3 regions of the Streptomyces sp. CA-278952 genome follow, and region 1 is predicted to be linked to each of the others. Evidence: riboswitches for the same ligand, from Rfam matches in the RefSeq annotation. Region 1 holds a riboswitch; each other region holds the start of a gene.

Region 1 (9,434 bases):
GAGCCAGAGATGTTAGAGGTACTGGGGCTGGACGCACGGACGGAGCTGGTGTACCGGCTCGTTCTGGAGGAGCCGGAGCTGCGGCTGGACGAGATCGTGGCGCGGCTCGGGCGGAGCGAGGACGATGTGCGCCGGGCTCTCGACCAACTGGCCGAGCTGTGCCTGCTGGATGACGGTCCTCGCGGTACGGAGCAGGGCCCGCCGGTCTTCCGCGCACTGGACCCGGCCGCCAGTCTGCCGTTCCTCCTCTCCCGCCGGGAAGCCGAACTGGCCCGGCAGCAACGGGGGCTCGAGATCGCGCGGGACGCGATGTCGGCCCTCACGACGGACCGGGGGCGTCGGGCGGGCGGGGGCTTCGACGTCGTCAAACGGCTGGAGGGGCTCGACGCGGTACGTGAGCGGCTGACCGAACTGGCCGAGCTGGCCAGGACGGAGTGCCTCTCGCTGCTGCCCGGCGGCGCGCAGTCCCCGGACACGCTGGAGGCCAGCGGTCCGCTGGACCGGCGGGCGTTGGAGCGCGGCGTGCGGCTCCGCAGCATCTATCAGGACAGCTTCCGCAACGATCCTTCGACCCTGCGCTATGTGACCCGGCTGGGCCTGCTCGGCGCGGAGAGCCGTACGCTGCCCACCCTGCCGCTGGTCATGGTCGTGGTCGACGGGGAGGTGGCCCTGGTGCCGCTGGACCCCGACGACGGCCGGGCGGGCGCGCTGGAGTTGCGGAGCAAGGGGGCCGTCGCGGTGGCCCGGCTCCTGTTCGAGCAGCTGTGGGCCACCGCGACCCCGCTCGGCCCCGCTCCCCGCCGCGACGGCAACGGGCTGACCCCGCAGGAGGACGAGTTGCTGTCCCTGCTGGCGAAGGGGCACACGGACGCGACGGCCGCCCGCAGGCTGGGGGTGTCCCTGCGCACGGTGCGCCGGATGAACGCGGAGCTGACGGCCAGGATGCAGGCCCGCAGCAGGTTCCAGGCGGGCGCGGAGGCAGCGCGCCGGGGCTGGATCTGACCGGCCGGAAAGCCTGCGCATCCGGGGTGAACCGAAACGCGTCGGCGCCCGTGTCCCCGTGCGATACATCACCGTTGCCGGACCGCAATGCGGACGGGGGGTGACGCTGGGCGGACGCGTCCCCTAGATTTCCTGCCCATTGCACCGGTGATCAGCGAGGGGACGGAGTCACCACATGGCGAAAACGCCCACACCAGCACCATCGGCACCGCAGGTGTCGGGGAAACGGGGCATCTCCCCCAGGGCCGTCGTGGTCTGGAGCCTGGTCGCCCTGGTCGGCGCCGCCGGCTGGGCCACCCTCGCGCTCTCGCGGGGTGAGGAGGTCTCCGCCGCCTGGATGCTGGCAGCGGCCCTCGGCTCGTACGCCATCGCGTACCGCTTCTACTCCCGGTTCATCGCCAACCGGGTCCTGAAGGCCGACAAGAACCGCGCGACCCCGGCCGAACGGCTGGACAACGGCGTCGATTTCCACCCCACCGACCGCCGGGTCCTGTTCGGTCACCACTTCGCCGCCATCGCCGGGGCCGGACCCCTGGTCGGCCCGGTGCTCGCCGCGCAGATGGGTTATCTGCCCGGCACGATCTGGCTGGTCGTCGGCGTCATCTTCGCCGGCGCCGTCCAGGACATGGTGACGCTCTTCTTCTCCACCCGCCGCAACGGCCGTTCGCTCGGCCAGATGGCGCGCGACGAGATCGGCCCGGTCGGCGGGATCGCCGCCCTGGTCGCGGTCTTCATAATCATGATCATCCTGCTCGCGGTCCTCGCGCTGGTCATCGTGAACGCGCTCGCACACTCGCCGTGGGGCGTCTTCTCCATCGGCATGACGATCCCGATCGCCCTCTTCATGGGCGTCTATCTGCGCACCCTGCGGCCCGGCAAGGTCAGCGAGGTCTCCTTCATCGGCGTCGCGCTGCTGCTTCTCGCGATCGTCGCGGGCGGCTGGGTCGCCGAGTCGTCGTGGGCGGACTTCTTCACGCTGGAGCCGGCCACGCTGGTCATCTGGATGATCGTGTACGGGTTCTTCGCCTCCGTGCTTCCCGTCTGGCTGCTGCTGGCCCCGCGCGACTACCTCTCCACCTTCATGAAGGTCGGCACGATCGGGCTGCTGGCCCTGGGCGTGGTCGTCGCCCTGCCGACCCTGAAGATGCCCGCGGTCACCGACTTCGCGACCAGTGGCTCGGGCCCGGTCTTCGCCGGCTCGATGTTCCCCTTCGTCTTCATCACCATCGCCTGCGGCGCGCTCTCCGGCTTCCACTCCCTGGTCGCCTCCGGCACCACGCCGAAGATGGTCCAGAAGGAGACGCAGATCCGGATGATCGGCTACGGCGCCATGCTGGTCGAGTCGTTCGTGGCGATCATGGCGATGATCGCCGCCTGCATCATCGACCCCGGTCTCTACTTCGCCATCAACGCACCCGCCGGCGTGATCGGCGACAGCGTCCAGTCCGCCTCCCAGGCCGTGGCCAACTTCGGCTTCACCATCACCCCGGACGCCCTGGCCCAGGCCGCCAAGGACGTCGAGGAGGCGAGTCTGCTCTCCCGGACCGGTGGCGCGCCCACGTTCGCGCTCGGCATGGCGGAGATCTTCTCCGCGGTGGTCGGCGGGACCGCGTTGAAGGCGTTCTGGTACCACTTCGCCATCATGTTCGAGGCGCTCTTCATCCTCACCACCGTGGACGCCGGCACCCGGGTCGGGCGCTTCATGCTCCAGGACATGCTGGGCAACGTCTACAAGCCGTTCCGTGAGGTCAGCTGGAAGCCGGGCGTCTGGTTCGCCAGCGCCGTCGTGGTCGGCGGCTGGGGCTACTTCCTCTGGGTCGGCGTGCACGACCCGCTGGGCGGCATCAACCAGCTGTTCCCGCTCTTCGGCATCGCCAACCAGCTACTGGCGGCCGTCGCGCTGGCCGTCTGCACCACCCTGCTCGTCAAGTCCGGCCGCCTGAAGTGGGCGTGGGTCACCGCGGTCCCGCTCGCCTGGGACGTGGCGGTCACCCTCACCGCGAGCTGGCAGAAGATCTTCTCCGACGACGTCAAGATCGGCTTCTTCGCCCAGCGCGACAAGTACCAGGCGGGCATCGACGCGGGCGAGGTGCTGGCCCCCGCGAAGAGCATGGACGACATGCGGACCGTCGTCACCAACTCCACCGTCGACGGGGTGCTGAGCGCGCTCTTCGCGCTCCTCATCATCGTGGTGCTCGTGGACGCCGGGCGGGTCTGCTACAAGGCCATCCGCGACCCGGAGAGCGTCAAACTCCACGAAACCCCCTACGTCGAGTCCAGGCTCGTCGCCCCGGCCTCGCTCTTCGCGACCAAGGAGGAGAAGGCCGAACTGGCCGCCGCCGGAGTCGGCCCCGAGGGCGGCATCCGCAAGGAGGCGGCGGAGACGGGGAGCCGGACATGACGGTCGGGGACGTACGACGGGTGGCCGGACGGATCCGCTGGTACGTCCGTGAGCTGACCGGCGAGTCCACGTACGACCGCTATGTGGCGCACGCGAGGACCCACGATCCGGACACGCCGGTGATGACCCGTCGTGCCTTCGAACGCAGCCGCATGGACGCCCGCGAGGCGGACCCCCGCGAGGGCTTCCGCTGCTGCTGAGCACCACCACCGGCCGATCGGGGCCGCCGCACCCCTGCCAGGGACGCGGCGGCCTCTTTTCGCGCCCTCGCGCGGGCCCGGTCGCCGGTCGCATTCTCCGTGCGCGGAGCCCTCGCCGTACGAAAGGATGTGCCCATGACATCGCATCCCCGGCCGCCCCGGCTCCGTCCCGTACTCACGACCTTGGCGCTGGCCCTGAGCCTGGCGGCGGCGACGGGCTGCGGCACCGAGGTGGCGCCCGACGCGGGGGCGGCGCGGAGCGGATCGGCGGAGCCGGCGCCCGACCGGGCGGAGCTGGAGGCGCGGGCGCTGGCCGTGCAGACCGTGGCGGAGCACGTGTGGGTGACCGAAGTCCCGGGGTTCACCCTGGCCCGCCAGTCGGTCGGGGTGATCGGCGACGACGGGTTCGGCAGCGTCTACACCGCGCCCGACGGCGGGCAGATCCAGCTGCGGGTGGAGCGCCGGGTGCACGCCGGGGCCGACTGTACGAAGGACCCCGCGCCCGCCGGCGGCCAGGAGCCGCTGGTGACGTGCGAGCGGGACGGCGAGCAGTGGTACCGGGCCACGGAGTCGGGCCACGCGTACGCACGGGAACGGGGTGGAGTCGTGGTCACCGTGAGCGGGGCGCCCGAGGAGGTGGACCGGGCGACGCTGCGATCGGCGGCGCGGGCCGCCCACCGCGCCGACGACCACGAGCTGGACCAGGTGCTGCCGCCGGCCGACGAGACCGGGGGGCGGCAGCCGGTCGAGCGCGGCGACCTGCCGCCGGTGGGCGACGGCGCGCCCAACAACGACGTGGGAGCGAGCGGCTGACAGGGGAGCGAGCGGCTGACGCGGGAGCGAGCGGCCGACGCGGGAACGAGCGGCCGACGCGGGAGCTGACGTGGGAGCGAATGGCTGATGGATCTGACGATCAGGGCGGCGGAGCCCGGCGAGTACACCGTCCTCGGCGAGATCATCGCCGAGGCGTATCTCGGCGACGGTCTGCTGGACGGCCCGCAGGACCCGTATCTGCTCAGACTGCGGGCGGTGGAGCAGCGCGCGGCCGAGGCCGAGGTCCTCGTCGCGCTCGACGTGGACGGGGCCGTGCTCGGCGGCGTGACGTATGCCGCACCCGGCACCCCGTGGCGCGACATCGCGGGCGCGGACGAGGCCGAGTTCCGGATGCTGGCGGTGGCCCGCGAGGGGCGTGGGCGGGGCGTGGGAGAGGCTCTCGTGCGGGCGTGCGCCGAGCGCGCCCGGTCCGCCGACGGCGTGCGGGCCCTGGTGCTGTCGACGCAGCCGGCCATGCTCGGAGCCCATAGGATCTACCGTCGGCTCGGCTTCGTACGGACCCCCGAACGGGACTGGGAACCGGTGCCGGGGCTACGGCTCATGACCTTCCGGCTGGAGCTGGAGGCGCCCTCCTGAGGGGCGCGCTGAATCGTCGCGACACAACATGTGGGGGCCGCTTCATCCGGCGGCCCCCACATGTATGCTCGACCTCGCTGTCGCCGCAGGGGAATCCGGTGCGAATCCGGAACTGTCCCGCAACGGTGTGATCGGTGTGCTTTTGCACACCCGCAAGTCCGAAGACCTGTCGACAGCGCGTCCGGCTCGACCGAACCGGACGCCAGACGTCCGGGTCTCGCGGATAGGCCGGTGGACGCCGTCAGCTGTGCTGCCCTGCCCCGGGTTTCGCGCTGCCCGGCTTCCCCGCCTGCCGCCGGCCCCTGCCGAGCGAGGGAAAGCCCAGTGACCATCGCGCCCGCCGATCCGGTTTCAGCTACCGAATCCGCTGCCTCCACCACGTCCGGAGCAGGCACGAACGACGGACCCGGGACCGCTCTGCTGCGGACCCTGACCGACCTCACCGTCGATCTTCCCGACACCGACCCCGGACGGGTCGCCGCCGCCGCGCTGCGCGGACGCAACGCCCGCTCCGACGAGGCCGAGCTGCGCTCGCTGGCCACCGAGGCCGCCGCGGGGCTCATCTCCGAGGACCCGGCGTACTCCCGGCTGGCAGCCCGGCTGCTGACCCGCACGATCGCGGACGAGGCCGCGGGCCAGGGCGCGACGTCCTTCTCCGCCTCGGTCGCCGTGGGACACCGCGAGGGCCTGATCGCGGAGCGCACCGCCGCGTTCGTCGCGCTCCACTCGGCCGCCCTCGACCAGCTCGTCGAGCAGGCCCTGGCGGACGGCGCGGACGACCGCTTCGGCTACTTCGGTCTGCGGACGCTGCACAGCCGCTACCTGCTGCGCCACCCGATCACCCGGCAGGTCATCGAGACCCCGCAGCACTTCATGCTGCGCGTGGCCGCGGGGCTCGCCGAGGACGAGTCGGTGCGGGCGCTGGACGAGGTCGCCGCGCTCTACGGACTGATGAGCCGGCTGGACTACCTCCCCTCCTCCCCCACCCTCTTCAACTCCGGCACCCGCCACCCGCAGATGTCCTCCTGCTACCTGCTGGACTCGCCCAAGGACGAGCTGGACTCGATCTACGACCGCTACCACCAGGTGGCGCGGCTCTCCAAGCACGCGGGCGGCATCGGTCTGTCGTACTCCCGCATCCGCGCCCGGGGTTCGCTGATCCGGGGCACCAACGGGCACTCCAACGGCATCGTGCCGTTCCTGAAGACGCTGGACGCCTCCGTGGCGGCGGTGAACCAGGGCGGCCGGCGCAAGGGCGCGGCGGCGGTCTACCTCGAGACCTGGCACGCGGACATCGAGGAGTTCCTGGAGCTCCGCGACAACACCGGTGAGGACCAGCGGCGTACGCACAACCTGAACCTGGCGCACTGGATCCCGGACGAGTTCATGCGCCGGGTCGACGCGGACACCGAGTGGTCGCTGTTCTCCCCCGCCGACGTGCCCGAGCTGGTCGACCTGTGGGGCGACGCGTTCGACGCGGCCTACCGGGCGGCCGAGGCCAAGGGCCTGGCCCGCAGGACGATTCCGGCGCGTGAGCTGTACGGCCGGATGATGCGGACCCTCGCGCAGACCGGCCAGGGCTGGATGACGTTCAAGGACGCCTCCAACCGGACCGCGAACCAGACCGCCGAGCCGGGCCGGGTTGTGCACTCCTCCAACCTGTGCACGGAGATCCTCGAGGTCACGGACGACGGCGAGACGGCCGTCTGCAACCTGGGCTCGGTCAACCTGGGCGCGTTCGTGGCGGACGGCTCGATCGACTGGGACCGCCTGGACGCCACCGTGCGGACCGCCGTGACCTTCCTCGACCGGGTCGTCGACATCAACTTCTACCCGACCGAGCAGGCCGGGCGCTCCAACTCCCGCTGGCGGCCGGTCGGCCTGGGCGCGATGGGCCTCCAGGACGTCTTCTTCCAGCTGCGGCTGCCCTTCGACTCCCCCGAGGCCCGCGCGCTCTCCACGAGGATCTCCGAGCGGATCATGCTCGCCGCGTACGAGGCGTCCTGCGACCTCGCGGAGCGGTCGGGCCCGCTGCCCGCCTGGTCCGAGACCCGGGCGGCGCGCGGGGTGCTGCACCCCGACCACTACGACACCGAGCTGAACTGGCCGGAGCGCTGGGACGCCCTGCGCGCCCGGATCGCGAAGACCGGCATGCGCAACTCGCTGCTGCTGGCCATCGCGCCGACCGCCACGATCGCCTCGATCGCCGGGGTGTACGAGTGCATCGAGCCGCAGGTCTCCAACCTGTTCAAGCGCGAGACGCTCAGCGGGGAGTTCCTCCAGGTCAACGCCTACCTGGTGGACGAGCTGAAGAAGCTCGGCGTGTGGGACTCCCGCACCCGCGAGGCGCTGCGCGAGGCGAGCGGCTCCGTGCAGGGCTTCGGCTGGATCCCCGAGGATGTGCGGGCGCTGTACCGCACGGCGTGGGAGATCCCCCAGCGCGGCCTGATCGACATGGCGGCGGCCCGTACGCCGTTCCTCGACCAGAGCCAGTCGCTCAACCTGTTCCTGGAGACGCCGACGATCGGCAAGCTCTCCTCGATGTACGCGTACGCCTGGAAGCAGGGGCTGAAGACGACGTACTACCTGCGTTCGCGCCCGGCGACCCGGATCGCCCGTGCCGCGTCCGGCCAGGCGTCGGCCGCCGCCCCGATCCCCGTACAGCAGGCGTCGGCTCCCGACGCGGACGCCCTCGCCTGCTCCCTGGAAAACCCCGAGTCCTGCGAGGCCTGCCAGTAATGAGCACCAACGACCACAAGAACCTGCTCGACCCGGGCTTCGAACTGACCCTGCGTCCCATGCGCTACCCGGACTTCTACGAGCGCTACCGGGACGCGATCAAGAACACCTGGACCGTGGAGGAGGTCGACCTCCACTCGGACGTCTCCGACCTCGCCAAGCTGTCGCCGGGTGAGCAGCACATGATCGGCCGGCTGGTGGCGTTCTTCGCGACCGGTGACTCGATCGTCTCCAACAACCTCGTGCTGACGCTGTACAAGCACATCAACTCCCCCGAGGCGCGGCTGTACCTGTCGCGGCAGCTCTTCGAGGAGGCCGTGCACGTCCAGTTCTATCTGACGCTGCTGGACACCTATCTGCCCGACCCGGACGACCGGGCGGCCGCGTTCGACGCGGTCGAGGAGATCCCCTCGATCCGCGAGAAGGCGCAGTTCTGCTTCAAGTGGATGGACTCGGTCGAGAAGATCGACCGGCTGGAGACGAAGGCCGACCGCCGCCGCTTCCTGCTGAACCTGATCTGCTTCGCGGCCTGCATCGAGGGGCTGTTCTTCTACGGCGCTTTCGCGTACGTGTACTGGTTCCGCTCGCGGGGTCTGCTGCACGGTCTCGCCACGGGCACCAACTGGGTGTTCCGTGACGAGACGATGCACATGAACTTCGCGTTCGAGGTCGTGGACACCGTCCGCAAGGAGGAGCCGGAGCTCTTCGACGACGCGCTGGAGCAGCAGGTCACCGACATGCTGCGGGAAGCGGTCGAGGCGGAGCTGCAGTTCGGCCGCGACCTGTGCGGCGAGGGCCTGCCGGGCATGAACACCGAGTCGATGCGCCAGTACCTGGAGTGCGTCGCCGACCAGCGGCTCGCCCGCCTCGGCTTCCCGACGGTGTACGGCTCGGAGAACCCGTTCTCCTTCATGGAGCTCCAGGGCGTCCAGGAGCTGACGAACTTCTTCGAGCGCCGCCCGTCCGCCTACCAGGTGGCGGTCGAGGGATCGGTCGGGTTCGACGACGACTTCTAGACCCTCGCCCAGTTCCTGAGGTAGGGGCGCCGCGCGGCCGTCACCGGTCGCGCGGCGCTCTGCGTTTCCGGGGGTCCGGCCGCGCGCCGCCCGCGTTCCGCCTCCCGCAGCTGGCGGTCGATGCGGCGTTCGCGGGCGACGCCGAGGGCCACGGGCGCCAGGACGAGGGCGAAAAGTACGGCTACGACCAGGTAGTTCAGGATTGTGTTCATGCCTCTACTCTGGACCGCCGGAACGAAAATCATCAGTGGCAGGACTGCCATGAGGCATCAAATAGCTGCCACACTCACACCATGCTGACCAATGTCGCCGCCCTCCTCCTCGACGAGGTCCATCCCTTCGAACTCGGCGTCCTGTGCGAGGTGTTCGGCCTGGACCGCAGCGAGGAAGGCCTGCCGGTGCACGACTTCGCGGTGGTCTCCGCCGAGGGCCCGGTCCTGAACACCCACGCGGGCTTCACCATCTCCACGCCGCACGGCCTGGAGCGGCTGGAGGAGGCCGACCTCATCGCCGTGCCGGCGGGCAGCCACTTCGTGCGGCGGGAGTATCCCGAGGAGGTGCTCGACGCCCTGCGCCGGGCCGTGGCGCGCGGCTCACGGGTGCTGAGCGTCTGCTCGGGGGCGTACGTCCTCGGCGCGGCCGGACTGCTGGACGGCCGCCGCTGCA
Region 2 (9,434 bases), 2.7 Mb from region 1:
GGCGCTCTCCCCCGCCTTGACCGCCTTGTTGCCCACGCCGATCGCCGCGTGGAGGGCTGCGCCGGTGGAGACGCCCGCGAAGATGCCCTCCTGCTGGAGGAGTTCGCGGGTGCGGGTGACCGCGTCGGCGGATCCCACGGAGAAGCGGGTGGTGAGGACCGAGGCGTCGTAGAGCTCGGGGACGAAGCCCTCGTCGAGGTTGCGCAGGCCGTAGACCAGGTCGTCGTAGCGCGGTTCGGCGGCGACGATCTGGATGCCGGGGCGGTTCTCGCGGAGGTAGCGGCCGACGCCCATGAGGGTGCCGGTGGTGCCGAGGCCCGCGACGAAGTGGGTGATGGACGGGAGGTCGGTGAGGATCTCGGGTCCGGTGGTGGCGTAGTGGGCGCCCGCGTTGTCCGGGTTGCCGTACTGGTAGAGCATCACCCAGTCCGGGTGCTCCGCCGACAGCTCCTTCGCGACGCGCACGGCGGTGTTGGAGCCGCCCGCGGCCGGGGAGGAGATGATCTCGGCGCCCCACATGGCGAGGAGGTCGCGCCGCTCCTGGGAGGTGTTCTCCGGCATGACGCACACGATGCGGTAGCCCTTGAGCTTGGCCGCCATGGCGAGCGAGATGCCGGTGTTGCCGCTGGTGGGCTCCAGGATGGTGCAGCCGGGGGTCAGCCGGCCGTCCTTCTCGGCCTGCTCGACCATGTGGAGCGCGGGGCGGTCCTTGATCGAGCCGGTGGGGTTGCGGTCCTCCAGTTTGGCCCAGATCCGGACGTCCTCGGACGGGGACAGCCGGGGCAGACGCACCAGAGGTGTGTTGCCCACGGCTGCCAGCGGGGAGTCGTACCGCATCAGCGCATGCCGCCGGCGACGGCCGGGAGGATGGTGATGTTGTCGCCGTCGCTGAGCTTGGTGGTGATGCCGTCGAGGAAGCGGACGTCCTCGTCGTTGAGGTAGACGTTCACGAAGCGGCGGAGCTGGTCGCCGTTCGCGCCGTCGACGAGTCGCTCACGGATGCCGGTGTGGCGGCTCTCCAGGTCGGCGAAGAGGTCGGCGAGGGTGTCCCCGTTGCCTTCGACGGCCTTCGCGCCGTCGGTGTAGGTGCGGAGGATGGTCGGGATGCGGACCTCGATGGCCATGGCGTGGGCTCCTGTCGAAAGCGTGGAGGTGGCGTGGGGCGCGCGTTTCTGACCCCGCGCAGGGGGTGGTGCGTGTGGATGGGGCGCGCGTACCGCGGCTCAGGCCGGGCGGCTCACGGGCAGGCTGCGGGCGGGACAGATCGCGCTGGCGAGCCTGCACAGGTCGACGTGCAGCCGCGCTACGAGCAGCGTGCCCGGCGTCTTGTTGCTCACGTCATGGGGAACCATGCGGGCATCGTATCGATTCCCTGTGCGGAAACCCGAGTGTCGTATCAGATGGTGGATGGCGAGTGACCACTATGTGGAAATGGAGGGCTTGGTGAGCCCCTCCGGCAGGTAGACGACCGTGGGTGCGCCGGTCTTGGGGTGGGTGCTGACCTCGGCGGCGACGCCGTACACGTCGCCCAGCAGTTCGGCCGTGAGGACCTCTTCCGGGGTGCCGGAGGCGACGACGCCGCCGTCCTTGAGGACGTAGAGGCGGTCGCAGTAGTACGCGGCGAGGTTGAGGTCGTGCAGGGCGAGGAGGTTGGTGGTGCCGAGGTCGCGGACCAGGGAGAGGACCTCCAGCTGGTAGCGGATGTCCAGGTGGTTGGTCGGCTCGTCCAGGACGACGAGAGACGGCTGCTGGACCAGGGCGCGGGCGACCAGGGCCCGCTGGCGTTCGCCGCCGGAGAGGGAGGCGAACGTACGGGGTTCGAGGGCGGCGATGCCGACCCGGGCGAGGGCCTCGGTGACCAGGGCGGTGTCGGCGGCGGTGTCCGCCTCCCAGAACCGTTTGTGCGGGGCGCGGCCCATCGCGACGACCTGGCCGACGGTCAGCTCGAAGCCGGCGTGGCCGTCCTGCGGGACGGTGGCGATGCGCTGGGCGCGGACCTTCACGGGGAGGGTGGCGAGGTCGTCGCCGTCGAGGAGGACCCGGCCGTGGGTGGGGCGCAGGGTGCCGTAGACGCAGCGCAGGAGGGTGGTCTTGCCGCTGCCGTTGGGGCCGACGAGGCCGACGGTCTCGCCGTCGGCGGCGGTGAGGTCGACGGCGTCGACGAGGTGGCGGCCCTCGCCGACGCCGTACGAGAGGCCCTCGGTGCGCAGGGTGGTCACGGGCGGGCTCCTCGGGCGTACGGAGTGGTCGGGCGGGCTTCCTCGGAAGGTGACGCCTTCATGCGGGCGCTGCTTCGGGGCGGCGGCGGAGCATCCAGAGGAAGAACGGGCCGCCGGTCAGCGCGGTGAGGACGCCGACCGGGATGTCCTGCGGGGCGGCGAGCGTCCGGGCGGCCAGGTCGGCGAGGACCAGGAACACCGCCCCGCCGAGGGCGACGACCGGGAGCAGGGCGCGGTGCGCGGCGCCGACGGCCATCCGGGCCATGTGCGGGACCATCAGCCCGACGAAGCCGATCGCTCCGCTGTACGCGACGAGCGCCCCGGTCATGAGGGAGGCGAGGACGAAGACGGCGGCCCGGAAGCGGGCGGTGTCGAGGCCGAGGACGGTCGCGCCCTCCTCGCCCATCAGGAGGAGGTCGAGCGGGCGGGCCAGGGTGAGGAGTACGGCGGTGCCGGCGGCCAGGGTGACCGTGGGGAGCGCGAGCATGTCCCAGCGGGCCGCGCCGAGGCCGCCGAGGGTCCAGTAGAGGACTTCCTGGAGGTGGTCGGCGCGGGCGGAGGTGACCAGGATCAGGCTGGTCAGGGCGGAGAGGACGTACGAGACGGCGACTCCGGCGAGGACGAGCCGGTTGGTGGTGAGGCCGCCTCCTCCGCGCGCCAGGGTGTAGACGAGGAGCAGCGAGAGCAGCGCGCCCGCGAAGGCCGCGGCGGGGATGGTGACGGTGGTGGTGAGGGTGGCTCCGATGCCGAGGACGATGACGAGGACGGCGCCGGTGGAGGCTCCGGAGGAGACGCCGAGGAGGAACGGGTCGGCGAGTTGGTTGCGTACGAGGGCCTGGAGGACGGTGCCGATGACGGCGAGTCCGGCGCCGACGACGATGCCGAGCAGGACCCGGGGCAGCCGGACGTCCAGGACGATCGTGCGGAAGGGGCTCGCGTCCGCCCGCCCGGTCAGGATGGAGAGGACCTGGCCGGGCGGGATGCGGACGGAGCCGAGGGCGAGTGCGGCGAGCACGGCGGCGGCGAGGAGCGCGGCGAGGGCGCCGAGCACCAGGGTGTAGCGGAGGAGCCGCCGCGGTGCGGGGGTGCGGCAGCTCACGGGGTGGTGGCCCCCGGGTGGAGCTGGGCGGCGAGTTTGTCGATGGCGGCGGGGGCGCGGACGCCGAGGACGGCGTCGGAGAGCGGCATGACGGCGAAGCGCTGGTTCTTGACGGCGGGGACGTCGGCGAGGGCCGGGTCGGTGAGGAGTCGCTTCTTCTTCTGTTCGACGGTGGTGGCCCCGTAGTCGTAGATCACGATGGCTTCGGGCTTGCGGGCGACGACGTTCTCCCAGGAGGCGTCGCCGAAGGGCTTGTCGAGGTCGGCGAAGACGTTGGTGCCGCCGGCCCGCTCGATCAGTTCGTTGCCGATGCCTTCGCCGCCCGCGGTGAAGGCGGTCTTGTCGCCGCTGTCGTAGACGAAGACGGAGAGGGGCTTCAGGCCGGCGAGCTTCTCGGCGGTGGCGGCGTTGTCGGCCTCGGCCTGCTTGATCCAGGCCTCGGCGCGGTCGGGGACGCCGAAGGTGCGGCCGACCTGGCGGATCTCCTCGTAGAGGGTGTCCATGGGCTGGTCGCCCTTGGTGCAGCTCTCGGTGTTGAGCCGGCTCTCGATGCCGGACTTCTCCAGGGCCTGCCGGCTGCGGCCGTCGCCGGCGGCGAAGGCGCTGCTGTAGCCGCCGTAGACGAAGTCGGGGTTGGCGGCGAGGACCTGCTCGTAGGAGGGGTACTCCTTGGCGATGACCGGGACGGACGCGTAGTCCTCTTTGTACTTCGGCAGGACCTGGTCGTCGAGGTAGGCGGTGCCGACGAGGGACTTCTTCAGGCCCAGTTCCAGCATGATCTCGGTGACGTGCTGGTTCATGGTGACGACGCGTTTCGGCGGGGCCTTGAACGTGGTGGTGACACCGCAGTTCTTCACGGTGTACGGGAATCCGTCGCTCTTGGCCGCGGCCTTGTCCCCGGTGGCGGCGTCGCCGTCCGGGGTGGTGGAGCAGGCGGTGAGAGCGAGCGGGAGCAGCACGGCGGCGGCTATGAGCGCGGGGGTGCGCCGGGACATGGCGAGGCCTCTCCGGGGGATTTCCGCGTCCCCTGGTCGATGCGAGAAGGCGGCGGGCCAGTTCCTGACTTCCGGGCCGCCCTCCGGTGCGACGTCGTCCGCTGGGGAGTCGTCCGCGTGGGAGGGGGCCCGGTCACAGTGGCGGGACCGTGCCGGATTCGCACCGGCTTCCTGGTTTCCTGCTGCCTTGATGGGTCTGGGGGCAGTGTGCCAGACCCGTGCGGGGGCCCTGCGGGGGCACCCTGGTGGGTCCCTGGTGGGCTTGATGGGTCCTGGTGGGTCCCTGGTGGGTCAGTACGCCTCGACGATCCGCACGTCTTCCTCGGTGATCTCGCCGTCCACGATGCGGTACGAGCGGAACTGGAAGGGTCCGGCGTCGTCGGTGTCGGCGGTGGAGACCAGGACGTAGTGGGCGCCGGGTTCGTTGGCGTAGGTGACGTCGGTGCGGGAGGGGTAGGCCTCGGTCGCCGTGTGCGAGTGGTAGACGATCACGGGCTCCTCGTCGCGGTCGTCCATCTCGCGGTAGAGCTTGAGGAGGTCGGCCGAGTCGAACTCGTAGAACGTGGGCGAGCGGGCGGCGTTGAGCATCGGGATGAAGCGCTCGGGGCGGTCCGTCCCGGCCGGGCCCGCGACCACTCCGCACGCCTCGTCGGGGTGGTCGGCGCGGGAGTGGGCGACGATCTGGTCGTAGAGCGTCTGGGTGATGGTCAGCATGGCGCCAGGATATGCAGGCGGCCCCTTCTGTACCGGTGGGTGGTACGGAAGGGGCCGCATGCTGGACACGTCGGCCGTTGGGGCGGCCGGAGCGGTCCGGGAGGGGGGCGGTGTGGGGCCCGCCCCCGGGGTCAGGGGGTGCCGGCGGTGGTCCTCTCCGGGGTGCGCGACTGGAGCACCCGGTAGGAGACGAAGAGGATGAGCGCCCACAGCGGTGCGCAGTAGAGCGAGATCCTGGCGTCCTTGTCGATCGCCATCATCACGATGACCATCCCGATGAACAGGAGCGCGAACCAGCTCGTGTACGGGGCTCCGGGGGCCTTGAACGAGGACTGCGGGAGCAGACCGGCGTCGGCCATGCGGCGGTAGCGGATCTGGCTGCACAGGATCATGATCCAGGCCCACATGCCGGAGATGGTGGCGAAGGAGACGACGTAGTTGAACGCCTCGCCCGGCCACTGGTAGTTGATCCCCACACCGACGAGCATCAGGGCGGCGGAGAACGTGGTGCCGACCAGCGGCAGGCCGTTCTTCGTCAGCTTGGTGAAGGCGCGGGGGCCCTGGCCGTTGAGGGCGAGGTCGCGGAGCATGCGGCCGGTGGAGTACATGCCGGAGTTGCAGGAGGAGAGCGCGGCGGTGAGGACGACGAAGTTGACGATGGCTGCGCCGACGCTGAACCCCATCTCCTCGAAGGCCTTCACGAACGGGGAGACGCCGGGCTTGAAGGTGGACCACGGCACGACCGAGAGGATCATGATCAGCGCGCCGACGTAGAAGACGGCGATGCGCCAGGGCACGGTGTTGATGGCCTTGGGCAGCACGGTCTCGGGGTCCTTGGACTCCCCTGCGGTGACACCGACGAGTTCCACGGCGAGGAAGGCGAACATGACGATCTGGAGCGTCATGAGCGTGCCGGTGATGCCGCTGGGGAAGAAGCCGCCGTCGTTCCAGAGGTTGGCGACGGTGGCGGTGTCGCCGGCGTCGGAGAATCCGACGGTGAGGACGCCCGCGCAGATCAGGATCATGCCGATGATCGCGGTGACCTTGACCATGGAGAACCAGAACTCCAGCTCACCGAAGAGCTTCACGGAGATCAGGTTGGCGCCGTACAGAATGACGGTGAAGACCAGGGCGGACAGCCACTGCGGAATGTTCCACCAGTACGTCATATAGGTGGCGGCGGCGGTGACTTCGGTGATTCCGGTGACGACCCAGAAGAGCCAGTAGGTCCAGCCGGTGACGAATCCGAAGAACGGGCCGAGGAATTCCCGGGCGTACTCCGAGAAGGAGCCGGAGACCGGGCGGTACATGAGGAGTTCGCCCAGGGCCCGCATGATGAAGAAGATGACCAGGCCCGCGATGGCGTAGGCCAGGATGAGGCTCGGTCCGGCCCGGTCGATGGCTTTGCCCGCGCCGAGGAAGAGCCCGGTGCCGATGGCTCCGCCGATGGCGATCATCTGAATCTGACGAGCGCCCAGCCCGCGCTGGTATCCCTCGCCACTGGTCCCGGAATCCCCGGCGTCGCCGCCGGGCCGGCCCTTGTCGGCCTGTCCCTCGTCGACCTGCGCCGATGTCATGGTGGTGCGCCTTTCTCCACGCCGATCCGCGCCTCACAAGGCAGCGGACCAGGTCCTGATCCCCCCGGATATGGATGGAGTGCCGCCGGCGTTCGGCCGGTTCGTGGCGCCCCCGGGAACAGGGGTGGCGTCCCCGGGCGGTCGTGAAGATTTATCACGGCCGTCAGGGGACACGGTGGGACATTCTGTGGCGCACGACACAGGAAAAAGCGGGCAAGGGGTTCTGTCCGGCACGAAAACACCGAATCATTTGGTGTGATCTTTATGCGGATCTGAGCGTCCGTTGAGCGAACGGAGGGCGCCCGCCCCGGCGTGGCGGGGGGCGCCCTCTCTGTTCACCGCATCACCGCATTGCGGCTTACGGCTTACGGCTTACGGCTTACGGCATGAGCGATTCGACGAGCGTTTCCTGGAGTGCGCCGAGCCAGAGGTAGGCCATCACCATCGGCTTGCGCGGATCGGCGTCGGGGAGCCGGTAGAGCGAGCCCTCGCCTCCCTCGTCCTCGTCGGAGACCTCCAGCCGGGTGCCGATGGTCAGGCGCAGGTCGTTGAGGGAGCGCAGCCAGCTGCGGCACTCGTCGCCGGTGAGGGTGAGGACGGCGCCGCCGTCCCCGGAGGGCGAGAGCGCGTCCAGGGTGCGGACGACGGTGACGGCGTCCTCGCGCTTGCCGGAGCGCAGGTCGTTCTCGGTGAAGCGGCGGAACTCGGAGGACAGCTCGCGGAGCTCCTCCTCCGGCTTTCCGCCCTCGGCGGGTCGGCCGGGGCCGCCGTAGGCGTCGGGGAAGAGCCGGGCGAGCGCCGGGTCGGACGGCGGCTTGCTGGGGCCCTCGGCGAAGAGAGCGGCGAGCGGGTCCTCGCCGTCGGCGGGCGTCTCGCCGGGGCCGATCAGTTCGAGCAGCTGGACGGCGAGGGAGCGCAGGATGGAGATCTCGACCTCGTCGAGCGCGACGGCCGCGCCGCCGCCTGGGGTGGCCTCGAAATGGCCGGCCATGGATTCTCCGATGGTGGGTCGAACGGGGCGGGGGGGGGAGGGCGGGGCGGTCGGGCGGGCCCGGGCGGCTCTAGTTGCGGTCCTGGGTGAGGGTGGCCCACAGTCCGTATCCGTGCATGGCCTGGACGTCGCGTTCCATCTCCTCGCGGCTCCCGCTGGAGACGACGGCGCGGCCCTTCTGGTGCACGTCCATCATGAGCCGGTGGGCCTTGTCCTTCGGGTAGCCGAAGTAGGCCTGGAAGACGTAGGTCACGTAGCTCATCAGGTTGACCGGGTCATTGTGGACGAGCGTCACCCACGGGACGTCCGGCTCGGGGACCGCGAAGGTCTCCTCGGCCGAATCGGGACGTTCGATCTCTAGCGGGGTAGCAACGCTCACCTGTCCCATGCTGCCACCCGGGCGGGTCCCACGCATAAACGGACCCCACATCTCGTCAGTTTGACGAATAGGGGGTAGCATCCCAGCCATGAACTCAGCGGACCTCGGGCGACGGGTCGGCGTTCCGTCGACCGCGCTCTTCACCGACCAGTACGAGCTGACCATGGTGCAGGCGGCCCTCAAGGCCGGCACCGCCGACCGGCACTCGGTCTTCGAGGCGTTCACCCGCCGGCTGCCCGAGGGGCGGCGCTACGGAGTCGTCGCGGGCACCGGCCGGGTGCTGGACGCGGTGGAGAACTTCCACTTCGACGACGAGATGATCGGCTTCCTGCGGCAGCGGAAGATCGTCGACGAGCCCACCCTCGAATGGCTGGCCGGCTACCGCTTCAACGGCGACATCTGGGGCTACCCGGAGGGCGAGGTCTACTTCCCCGGCTCCCCGATCCTGCGGGTGGAGGGCTCCTTCGCCGAGTGCGTGCTGCTGGAGACGGTGATCCTCTCCATCCTCAACCACGACTCCGCCATCGCCGCCGCCGCCTCACGGATGTCGGCCGCCGCCGGGGGCCGCCGGCTGATCGAGATGGGCGCGCGCCGCACCCACGAGCTCTCCGCGGTCGCCTCGGCCCGCGCCGCGTACGTCGGCGGCTTCGACGCCACCTCCGACCTGGCGGCCGGCTTCCGCTGGGCGATCCCGACCGTCGGCACGAGCGCGCACTCCTTCACCCTGCTGCACGACACCGAGCGCGACGCGTTCCGGGCGCAGGTGGACTCGCTGGGACGGGGGACGACGCTGCTGGTCGACACGTACGACGTGAACGAGGCGGTCCGGGCGGCCGTCGAGATCGCGGGGCCCGAGCTGGGCGCCGTACGGATCGACTCCGGGGACCTGCTCCTGGTCGCGCACCGGGTGCGGCAGCAGCTGGACGAGCTGGGGGCGACGGAGACGAAGATCGTGGTGACCTCGGACCTGGACGAGTACGCCATCGCCTCGCTGGCCGCCGCGCCGGTGGACGCGTACGGGGTCGGCACCCAGCTGGTCACCGGGAGCGGGCATCCCACCTGCTCCATGGTCTACAAGCTGGTGGCCCGCGCCGGCTCGGCGGAGCCGGACGCTCCGCTGGTGCCGGTGGCGAAGAAGTCGCTCGGGGCGAAGTCGTCGAAGGGCGGTCGCAAGTGGGCCGCCCGCCGGACCGACGCGAACGGCGTCGCCGAGGCCGAGGTGATCGGCACCGGTCCGGTCCCCGAGGAGCTGGCCGGCCGGCAGCTGCTGGTGGAGCTGGTGCGCGGTGGCGAGGTGCTTGCGCGGGAGCCCCTGGAGGCCATTCGGGAGCGGCACGTGGCCGCGCGCGGGGGGCTGCCGATGTCGGCGATCCAGCTGTCCCGGGGCGAGCCGGTGATCCCGACCGAGTACGCCTGAGAACGGCTCGGGGCGGCTCGGGGCGGCCCGCGGGGGCCGCCCC
Region 3 (9,434 bases), 4.1 Mb from region 1:
TGACCACGTCCGGGCGCCTGGCGGCGAGCTCGCGGGAGGAGCTCCAGGGGGCGATGGTGTCGTCCGGGCCGTGCAGGATCAGGGTCGGGGTGCGCAGGGAGGCGGGCGCCGAGGTCTCCAGCAGCGGGGCGGCGTTCAGTCCGGTCCTGCCCTGGGCGGCGCGGACGGCGAGCGGCAGCAGGGCGCCCGGGACGCCGCGGGCCGCGGCCAGGGCGCGCAGGGTGACCGCCCAGTCCAGCACCGGGGAGTCGAGGACGAGGCCGCTGATCCGGTCGCGGAGCGGGGACTCGACCGCGGCGTACAGGGCCATGGTGGCGCCGGTGGACCAGCCGTGGACGATCACGTTGCGGGCCCCGTAGCGCAGGGCCCAGCGGAGGGCGGCGTCGAGGTCGCGCCACTCGGAGGCGCCGAAGTGGCCGAGGCCGTCCGCGGGGCGGGGGGCTCCGGGGTCGCCCCGGTGGGCGAGGTCGAGCACGGGGAAGCCCTGTCCGCGCAGGAACGGCATCAGGTTCATGGGGTGGGCCCGGGTGGTGCCGAGGCCGTGCACGGTGATGACCCACGTGTCGCGGGCGCCGGGGACGTACCAGGCGGGCAGGGTTCCCAGCTCGCCGGGGATCTCGACCTCCTGGTGGTCCAGGCCCAGGTCGGCGCTCGGGTCACCGTCGTACAGCGCGGGGGTGAGCCGCACTTTCACGCCCGGTTCGAGGAGCCCCCGGCCGACGCTCTCCAGCCTGCGGACGACGGTGTCGGCGGCCTGGGAGGCCCCTTCGACGACGGGCCCGACGACCGCGTGGACGCTGGGTCCGGACAGGCCGTAGGTGCCGGGCCTGAGCGCCGAGAAGGACCGGGTCAGGGTGACCTGTCCGGCCGCCGTGGCGTGCACGGTGAGTCTGCGGTCGGCGGGGAGGGGACGTCCGGGCGCCGCCTTGAGGGCGACGTCGCTGGCGTACCGGCCGGCCGCGACCGCTGTCGCACCGACGCCGAGGATCGTGGTGACGGCCGTTGCCGTCGCGGTTACCGGGCGCACCGCTCCAGTGTCGTGCGGCGGGAGGCGGGCTGCCAGTGGGCGGGGCCGTCCGGGGCGGACGCGGGCCGGACCATGGCTCCGGTGGTCCGCGAGGCGCCGGGGGCGGGCTCGGTGCGCGGATCAGCCGGGCTGGCCGTATCCCTTGAGCGCTTCCGTCACCTCGTCCAGCTGGGCCGTGTCGAGCAGGGCCGGGGTGCGGCCGGGCACGGAGCTCGCGGTGAGCCAGAGGCGGCAGAGCCACTCCAGTTGGGCGGTGCGCTCGTAGGCCTGGTCGAGCGTGTCGCCGTAGGTGACGGTGCCGTGGTTGGCCAGCAGACAGCCGGTGCGGTCCTCCAGGGCCCCGAGCATGGCCTCGGCCAGTTCCGGGGTGCCGTAGCGGGCGTAGGCGGCGGTGCGGACGGGGCCGCCGAGGACGGCCGCGGCGTAGTGGACGAGCGGCACCTCGGTGACGAGGGTGGAGACGGCGGTGGCGTGCACGGCGTGGGTGTGGACCACGGCGGCGGCGTCGGTGGAGCGGTAGACGGCCAGGTGGAGGGGGAGTTCGCTGGTCGGCCCGAGGTCGCCGAGGATCTGGCGGCCCTCCAGATCGACTCCGACCGCGTCCCGGGGGCCGAGCCGGTCGTAGGGCACCCCGCTGGGCGTGACCAGGACCAGGTCGCCGACGCGTGCCGACACATTGCCCGAGGTGCCGACGACCAGGCCGTCCGCCGCGCTGCGGCGGGCGGTCTCGACGACGTCCAGCCAGGTCCGGCCGATGGATTCCGGGTACTGCTCGCTCATGGGGCGAGCGTAGGGGTCAAGAGGCGCAACCGGAACGTCACATGACAGGTGACGGAGGTCTCTTCCGGGTGCCGAACAACCGTTCAAAATGTTCGCCAACTAGTGGCAGAGGGCAGCCCACGCCCCGCCCCTCAGACATCACGCAGCCCCCTCCACGGACAAGCGGAGGCAACACACTCCGTTTGGGGTCACCGCAATGCCCTGCTCAGTTCATCTTCCGTTCATCCAGGTTGCCTACGGTCCACGTGCCACTGACGTCGAACGATTGCCTGGGTAAATGGAACACATCACGCTGCTGCTTGCGATTGTGGTCGTGACAGCTCTCGTGTTCGATTTCACGAACGGTTTCCACGACACCGCCAACGCGATGGCGACCACCATCTCGACCGGCGCCCTGAAACCCAAGACAGCGGTGGCGATGTCCGCCGTTCTCAACCTGATCGGCGCGTTCCTGTCGGTGGAGGTCGCCAAGACGATCTCCGGCGGGATCGTCAACGAGGACGGCATCAGAACCGAGGTCATCTTCGCGGCGCTCGTCGGCGCCATCCTGTGGAATCTCCTGACCTGGCTGGTCGGCCTGCCCTCCAGCTCGTCCCACGCCCTGTTCGGCGGTCTGATCGGCGCCGCGGTCATGTCGGCCGGCTGGTCCTCGATCAACGGCGGCACCGTCGTCACCAAGGTGCTGCTCCCGGCGATCGCCGCCCCGCTGGTCGCCGGCCTCGCCGCGATGCTGGCCACGCGACTGACGTACCGGATCAACCGGAACGTCACCGACGAGGGCCAGCTGAAGTCGACGGCCAAGGGCTACCGGACCGGACAGATCGCCTCCGCCGGTCTCGTCTCGCTCGCCCACGGCACCAACGACGCACAGAAGACGATGGGCATCATCACGCTGGCCCTGGTCACCAGCGGCGTCCTCGCCCCTGGCTCCAACCCGCCGCTGTGGGTCATCGTCTCCGCCGGTGTGGCCATCGCGCTCGGCACCTACCTCGGCGGCTGGCGCATCATCCGCACGATGGGCAAGGGGCTGACCGACCTCCAGCCGCCGCAGGGCTTCGCCGCTCAGACCAGTGCTGCGACGGTCATCCTGGCCTCCTCGCACCTCGGCTTCTCCCTCTCCACCACCCAGTCCTGCTCCGGCGCCGTCATGGGCGCGGGCCTCGGCCGCAAGGGGGGCGTGGTCCGCTGGTCCACCGCCACCCGGATGTTCGTCGCCTGGGGGCTGACGCTCCCGGCGGCCGGTCTGATCGGCGCGGGCGCCGAGTTCCTGACCAAGCAGGGTCCCTGGGGCATCGCCGTCACGGCGGTCATCCTGGTGGGCGGTTCGTTCGCCATCTGGGTGGCCTCACGCCGTCAGCCGGTGGACCACACCAACGTCAACGACACGGACGGGGAGGGCGAGCCCCAGGGCGTCGTCACCACCGCCATGGCGGCGGTCCAGCCGCCGCCCATCGGCGGCCCTGCCGCCGACCTCGCAACCGCCGTCCCGGCCCCGGCCCCGTCGCCCGACGACCCGGCCCGGCCGCCGGCCAAGGTGTAAGGACAGATCCGCATGAAAATCGACTGGGCAGCTCTCGCCTCCGTGTTCGGTGTCAGCCTCGTGGTCACCGTCGCGCTGGTCGGCCTCTTCACCCTGGGCATCGTCGCCCTCTCCAAGCAGTCCGCCACGGCCGGAAGCAGCGCCTCCGGAGGGTCGGTCGCGCTGGCGCGCACCGGCGCGTACGCCTGCTTCGCGGCGTGCGTGGCGGCGGTCGCGTACGGGATCTACCTGATCGTCGCCTGACCCCGTACCCCGCACTCTCTCGGGCCGGACACACCCTCGTGTGTCCGGCCCGATGTGCGTCTGCGCACAGTGGAGCCTCGCAGGTCAACAGCGAGTTGACGGTTGTTCGCGGGGCGTGGTGGACTGCCGGAGCCATTTACGGCGACAGCAGAGGAAGCCGGTGCGAATCCGGCGCGGTCCCGCCACTGTCACCGGGGAGCGCTCCCCCACACCGGAACGTCACGGCCCGCTCACGTGGGCTGGAAGGCCGGGGGAACCGCGGATCCGGAAGCCAGGAGACTCTCGTCGCCGGTCACGTCGAACCAGGGCGCGGACCCTGAGTGAGGACAACGCCATGCCCGGCCGCCGTGCGCCGCTTCCCATGCCCCCCACGTCAGGCCCTCGCGCCGGAACATCTCTCCCCGCGACCGGCTGAGCCGTGCGTGCCGACCGCGTTTTCGCGTACGGCGCCACGGCCGGGATGATCGCCGACGCCTTGCTCGGCGACCCCCGCCGGGGCCACCCCGTCGCCGGATTCGGCCGCGCCGCCGCGCGGGTGGAGTCCCTGCTGTGGCGAGACGACCGGGGCCGGGGCACGCTGCACACCCTCGTCTGCGCCGGAGGCGCCGTGGGGGCCGCCGCGCTGACCGCGCGCGCCGTGCGGGGGCGCCCCGCGCTCGCCGTCGCGCTCACCGCCGCCACCGCCTGGTCCGTCGTCGGGGGAACGTCGCTGGGGCGGGAGGCCCGCGCGATCGGCGGCGCCCTGGCCGCCGGTGACCTGGAGGTGGCGCGGGAGCGGCTGCCGCACCTGTGCGGCCGCGATCCGCACTCCCTGGACGGTCCGGGCATCGCCCGCGCGGTCGTCGAGTCGGTCGCCGAGAACACCTCGGACGCCGTCGTCGGCGCGCTGGTGTGGGGGGCGATCGGCGGGGTGCCGGGGCTCGTCGGCTTCCGGGCGGTGAACACGCTCGACGCGATGGTCGGCCACAAGTCGCCCCGCTACCGCCGTTACGGCTGGGCCTCGGCCCGCCTGGACGACCTCGCGGGATGGCCCGGCGCCCGGCTGACGGCCGCCCTGGCCGTGGCGGGCGGCGGGCGGCCCCGGGAGGCCGTACGCGCCTGGAGGGCGGACGCGGGGCGTCACCCGAGCCCGAACGCGGGGCCGGTGGAGGCCGCGTTCGCGGGGGCGCTCGGCGTACGGCTGGGCGGGACCTTGGCGTACGCGGGGCGCGTCGAGCACCGGCCGGTGCTGAACGGGGCGTCCGGGCGGGACGTGCGGGGCGCGGACATCGAACGCGCGGTACGGCTGTCGCGCCGGGTGAGCACGCTGGCCCTCGGCGTGTGCGTGGCGGGGCGGATGGTCGTGGGACGCGTGGTCGCGGGGCGGTCGTCGACAGGACGGAAGCGGTGACGGTCATGAACGGTCCGGCACGGAACGCGGTACGGGAACGGGAGCGGGCATGAGCGGCGGGCTGCTGGTCGCGGGGACCACATCGGACGCGGGCAAGAGCGTCGTCACGGCGGGCATCTGCCGGTGGCTGGTGCGCCGGGGCGTGAAGGTCGCGCCCTTCAAGGCCCAGAACATGTCCCTGAACTCCTTCGTGACCCGCCAGGGCGCGGAGATCGGGCGGGCCCAGGCGATGCAGGCGCAGGCCGCCCGGGTGGAGCCGACGGCGCTGATGAACCCGGTGCTGCTGAAACCCGGCAGCGACCGGTCCAGCCAGGTCGTGCTGATGGGCAAGCCGGTGGGAGAGATGAGCGCCCGGGGCTACCACGGAGGGCGGCAGGAAACGCTGCTCGGGACGGTGACGGGCTGTCTGGAGGAGCTGAGGTCGGCCTACGACGCCGTGATCTGTGAAGGCGCCGGGTCCCCGGCCGAGATCAATCTGCGGCGCACGGACATCGTGAACATGGGAATCGCACGGGCCGCGCAGTTCCCCGTCCTGGTGGTGGGGGACATCGACCGGGGCGGCGTCTTCGCGTCGTTCTTCGGGACGACGGCGCTGCTGGGACCCGAGGACCAGGCGCTGGTCGCGGGGTATCTGGTGAACAAGTTCCGGGGCGACGTCTCACTCCTGGAGCCGGGCCTGGACATGCTGTACGGGCTGACCGGGCGGCGGACGTACGGGGTGCTGCCCTACGCCCACGGGCTCGGTATCGACGAGGAGGACGGCCTGCGGGTGTCCCTGCGGGGTGCGGTCCGGGAGTCGGTCGTGGCTCCCCCGCACGGCGAGGACGTGCTGCGGGTGGCGGTCTGCGCCGTGCCGCTGATGTCGAACTTCACGGACGTGGACGCGCTGGCCGCCGAACCGGGCGTCGTCGTGCGGTTCGTGGACCGGGCGGAGGAGCTGGCCGACGCGGACCTGGTGATCGTGCCCGGGACGCGCGGCACGGTGAAGGCGCTGGCCTGGCTGCGCGAGCGGGGCCTCGCGGACGCGCTGGTGCGGAGGGCCGCGGAGGGCCGGCCGGTGCTGGGGATCTGCGGCGGGTTCCAGGTGCTCGGCGAGCGGATCGAGGACGAGGTGGAGTCGCGGGCCGGCGTCGTGGACGGGCTCGGGCTGCTGCCGGTGCGCGTCCGCTTCGACCGGGACAAGACGCTGGCCCGGCCGGTCGGTACGGCGCTGGGCGAGCCGGTGGAGGGGTACGAGATCCACCACGGGGTGGCCGACGTGCGGGGCGGGGAGCCGTTCCTCGACGGGTGCCGGGTGGGGGCGGTGTGGGGGACGCACTGGCACGGGTCGCTGGAGAGCGACGCGTTCCGGCGGCGGTTCCTGGTGGAGGTGGCCAGGGCCGCCGGGCGGCGGTTCGTGCCGGCGCCGGACACGAGTTTCGGGGTGTTGCGGGAGGAGCAGCTGGATCGGCTGGGGGATCTGGTGGAGGAGCACGCGGACACGGACGCGTTGTGGCGGTTGATCGAGAAGGGTGCGCCTGCGGGGTTGCCGTTCGTGCCGCCGGGGGCGCCGGCCCTGCCGGGGGCCGACGCGGGTGCGGGTGCGGGTGGTTCGGCGAGCCGGGGCGCTGCCCCGGACCCCGCTCCTCAATCGCCGGAGGGGCTTGAGATGGCCGGGTCCGCTGAAGCAAGGCCCGCCCAGGGTCTTGAAATTGCCCGGTCCGCTGACGCAAAGCCCCAAGGGCTCGGGGAAGCAGCTGTTGTCCATGTCGACCAGGAGGCCAAGTGAGTACGCCGTATCCCTTCACCGCGATCGTCGGGCAGGACGACCTGCGGCTCGGGCTGTTGCTGAACGCGGTCAGTCCGGCTGTCGGCGGGGTGCTCGTGCGGGGCGAGAAGGGGACCGCCAAGTCCACCGCCGTGCGCGCGCTCGCCGCCCTCATGCCGGAGGTCTCCGTCGTACCGGGGTGCCGGTTCTCCTGTGACCCCGGCTCCCCCGATCCGGCGTGTCCCGACGGGCCGCACGCGGAGGCCGCCGGTGTGTCGCGGGCCGCGCGGACCGTGGAGCTGCCCGTCGGCGCGTCCGAGGACCGGCTCGTGGGGGCGCTGGACATCGAGCGGGCGCTGTCGGAGGGCGTGAAGGCGTTCGAGCCGGGGCTGCTGGCCGACGCGCACCGCGGGATCCTGTACGTCGACGAGGTCAACCTGCTCCACGACCACCTGGTGGACCTGCTGCTGGACGCGGCGGCCATGGGTGCCTCGTACGTCGAGCGCGAGGGCGTCTCCGTACGGCATGCGGCACGGTTCCTGCTGGTCGGCACGATGAACCCGGAAGAGGGCGAGCTGCGGCCGCAGTTGCTGGACCGGTTCGGACTGACCGTCGAGGTGGCCGCGTCGCGGGACACCGACGAACGGGTCGAGGTCGTGCGGCGCAGGCTCGCGTACGACGACGACCCCGAGGGGTTCGCCGCGCGCTGGGCCGGGGAGGAGAGCGCCCTGCGGGAGCGCATCGCCGCCGCGCGCGCCCTGCTGCCCCGCGTCGTGCTCGGTGACGGCGTGTTGCGGCAGACCGCCGCGACCTGTGCCGCGTTCGAGGTCGACGGGATGCGGGCCGACATCGTGATGGCCCGTACCGCGACCGCGCTGGCCGCCTGGGCGGGCCGGGAGGAGGTCACCGCCGACGATGTGCGGCAGGCCGCTCTCCTCGCGCTCCCCCACCGGCGTCGCCGCAACCCGTTCGACGCACCCGGGCTGGACGAGGACAAGCTCGACCAGACCCTGGACGAGGCCGCTCCGCAGGAGAGCGACGACGGTGGCGACCAGCCCGATCCCGATCCCGATCCCGACGGCGGCGGGGACGATGACGGCGGTGGTGGCGGTGGTGTGCCGCCGCAGGCCGACGGAGACCGTACGCCGCCGCAGGGCGAGGGCGGCAGCGACAGCGGCACGCCGCCCGGGGCTCCCGAAGGCGGCCCCGACGCGCCCGGCCGCTCCACCGGGGCCGAGCAGCAGCCGGTGGCGTCCGCCGAGCCCTTCCGGACGAAGATGCTCAGCGTGCCGGGGCTCGGCGAGGGCGCTGCGGGACGGCGCTCCCGGGCCCGTACCGAGCACGGGCGTACGACCGGCGCCCGCCGCCCGCAGGGGTCGCTGACCAAGCTGCATCTGGCCGCGACCGTGCAGGCCGCCGCCCCGCACCAGCGGGCGCGCGGGCGCTCGGGGCGGGGGCTCGTGGTGCGCCGGGACGATCTGCGGCAGGCGACCCGGGAGGGGCGTGAGGGCAACCTCGTGCTGTTCGTCGTGGACGCGTCGGGCTCGATGGCGGCGCGGCAGCGGATGAGCGCGGTCAAGGGGGCCGTGCTGTCGCTGCTGCTGGACGCCTACCAGCGGCGGGACAAGGTCGGTCTGGTCACCTTCCGCGGCAAGGAGGCGGAGGTGGCACTGCCGCCGACCTCGTCCGTGGACGCGGCCGCCTCTCGTCTGGAGTCGCTGCCGACCGGGGGGCGTACACCGCTGGCCGCGGGGCTGCTCAAGGCTCATCACGTGCTGCGGGTGGAGCGGCTGCGCGATCCGTCGCGGCGGCCGTTGCTCGTCGTGGTGACGGACGGCCGGGCGACCGGCGGGCCGGAGCCGGTGGCGCTCGCGGGGCGGGCCGGGCGGCTGCACCGCTCGGAGGGGACGGCATCCGTCGTCGTGGACTGCGAGTCGGGGTACGTACGCCTCGGTCTCGCCGGGGAACTCGCCCGGGAACTGGGAGGCACCGCCGTCACGCTCGACGAGCTGCGGGCCGACTCGATCGCCGGGCTCGTCAAGGACGTCACCGCAGCCGGGAGGGCCGCTTAATGCCACAGGGACAGCCGACATCGGTGCCGGACGACGGACTCACCACCCGTCAGCGGCGCAACCGCCCGCTCCTGTTCGTCCACACGGGCATCGGCAAGGGCAAGTCGACGGCCGCCTTCGGGCTCGCGTTGCGGGCCTGGAACCAGGGCTGGCCGATCGGGGTGTTCCAGTTCGTGAAGTCCGCGAAGTGGAAGGTCGGCGAGGAGAACGCGCTGAAGGTCCTCGGAGCGAGCGGCGAGGGCGGCACCGTCGACTGGCACAAGATGGGCGAGGGCTGGTCCTGGGTCCAGCGCGACGGTCAGCTGGACAACGAGGAGAAGGCCCGCGAGGGCTGGGAGCAGGTGAAGCGCGACCTGGCGGCCGAGACGTACAAGCTCTACGTGCTCGACGAGTTCGCCTACCCGATGCACTGGGGCTGGATCGACACCGACGAGGTCGTCGAGGTGATGCGGAACCGGCCCGGCACCCAGCATGTGGTGATCACCGGCCGCAACGCGCCGGACAAGCTGATCGACGCCGCCGACCTGGTGACCGACATGTCGAAGGTCAAGCACCCGATGGACGCGGGGCAGAAGGGCCAGAGGGGCATCGAGTGGTAAATGTGCCCCGTCTGGTCATCGCCGCCCCGGCCTCCG

The links. A riboswitch is a leader RNA that binds a small molecule or an ion and turns the genes downstream of it on or off. The one in region 1 is predicted to bind cobalamin.
Region 2: it holds a riboswitch for cobalamin, as region 1 does, so the genes downstream of both, N7925_RS23050 (ABC transporter substrate-binding protein) here and N7925_RS10690 (ribonucleoside-diphosphate reductase subunit alpha) in region 1, are expected to answer to the same signal.
Region 3: it holds a riboswitch for cobalamin, as region 1 does, so the genes downstream of both, N7925_RS28965 (cobalamin biosynthesis protein) here and N7925_RS10690 (ribonucleoside-diphosphate reductase subunit alpha) in region 1, are expected to answer to the same signal.

Annotation. Positions count from the first base shown of each region.
Region 1 covers NZ_CP112880.1:2,469,689-2,479,122, forward strand. Annotated here, with positions in the region: gene N7925_RS10665 (helix-turn-helix transcriptional regulator) at 10-1,002, shown strand; gene N7925_RS10670 (carbon starvation CstA family protein) at 1,178-3,403, shown strand; gene N7925_RS10675 (YbdD/YjiX family protein) at 3,400-3,603, shown strand; gene N7925_RS10680 (hypothetical protein) at 3,739-4,416, shown strand; gene N7925_RS10685 (GNAT family N-acetyltransferase) at 4,504-5,013, shown strand; cobalamin riboswitch at 5,078-5,201, shown strand; gene N7925_RS10690 (ribonucleoside-diphosphate reductase subunit alpha) at 5,338-7,752, shown strand; gene N7925_RS10695 (ribonucleotide-diphosphate reductase subunit beta) at 7,752-8,768, shown strand; gene N7925_RS10700 (hypothetical protein) at 8,765-8,980, opposite strand; gene N7925_RS10705 (helix-turn-helix domain-containing protein) at 9,062-9,434, shown strand, end outside.
Region 2 covers NZ_CP112880.1:5,140,615-5,150,048, reverse strand. Annotated here, with positions in the region: gene N7925_RS23075 (PLP-dependent cysteine synthase family protein) at 1-837, opposite strand, end outside; gene N7925_RS23070 (MoaD/ThiS family protein) at 837-1,124, opposite strand; gene N7925_RS23065 (putative leader peptide) at 1,224-1,352, opposite strand; gene N7925_RS23060 (ABC transporter ATP-binding protein) at 1,422-2,219, opposite strand; gene N7925_RS23055 (FecCD family ABC transporter permease) at 2,278-3,318, opposite strand; gene N7925_RS23050 (ABC transporter substrate-binding protein) at 3,315-4,313, opposite strand; cobalamin riboswitch at 4,367-4,532, opposite strand; gene N7925_RS23045 (M67 family metallopeptidase) at 4,605-5,027, opposite strand; gene N7925_RS23040 (amino acid permease) at 5,159-6,604, opposite strand; gene N7925_RS23035 (DUF2017 domain-containing protein) at 6,984-7,595, opposite strand; gene clpS (ATP-dependent Clp protease adapter ClpS) at 7,666-7,983, opposite strand; gene N7925_RS23025 (nicotinate phosphoribosyltransferase) at 8,063-9,391, shown strand.
Region 3 covers NZ_CP112880.1:6,541,354-6,550,787, reverse strand. Annotated here, with positions in the region: gene N7925_RS28985 (alpha/beta hydrolase) at 1-1,027, opposite strand, end outside; gene N7925_RS28980 (class II aldolase/adducin family protein) at 1,148-1,807, opposite strand; gene N7925_RS28975 (inorganic phosphate transporter) at 2,085-3,347, shown strand; gene N7925_RS28970 (hypothetical protein) at 3,360-3,590, shown strand; cobalamin riboswitch at 3,742-3,871, shown strand; gene N7925_RS28965 (cobalamin biosynthesis protein) at 4,009-4,980, shown strand; gene N7925_RS28960 (cobyric acid synthase) at 5,030-6,748, shown strand; gene N7925_RS28955 (putative cobaltochelatase) at 6,745-8,799, shown strand; gene cobO (cob(I)yrinic acid a,c-diamide adenosyltransferase) at 8,799-9,398, shown strand; gene N7925_RS28945 (cobyrinate a,c-diamide synthase) at 9,392-9,434, shown strand, end outside.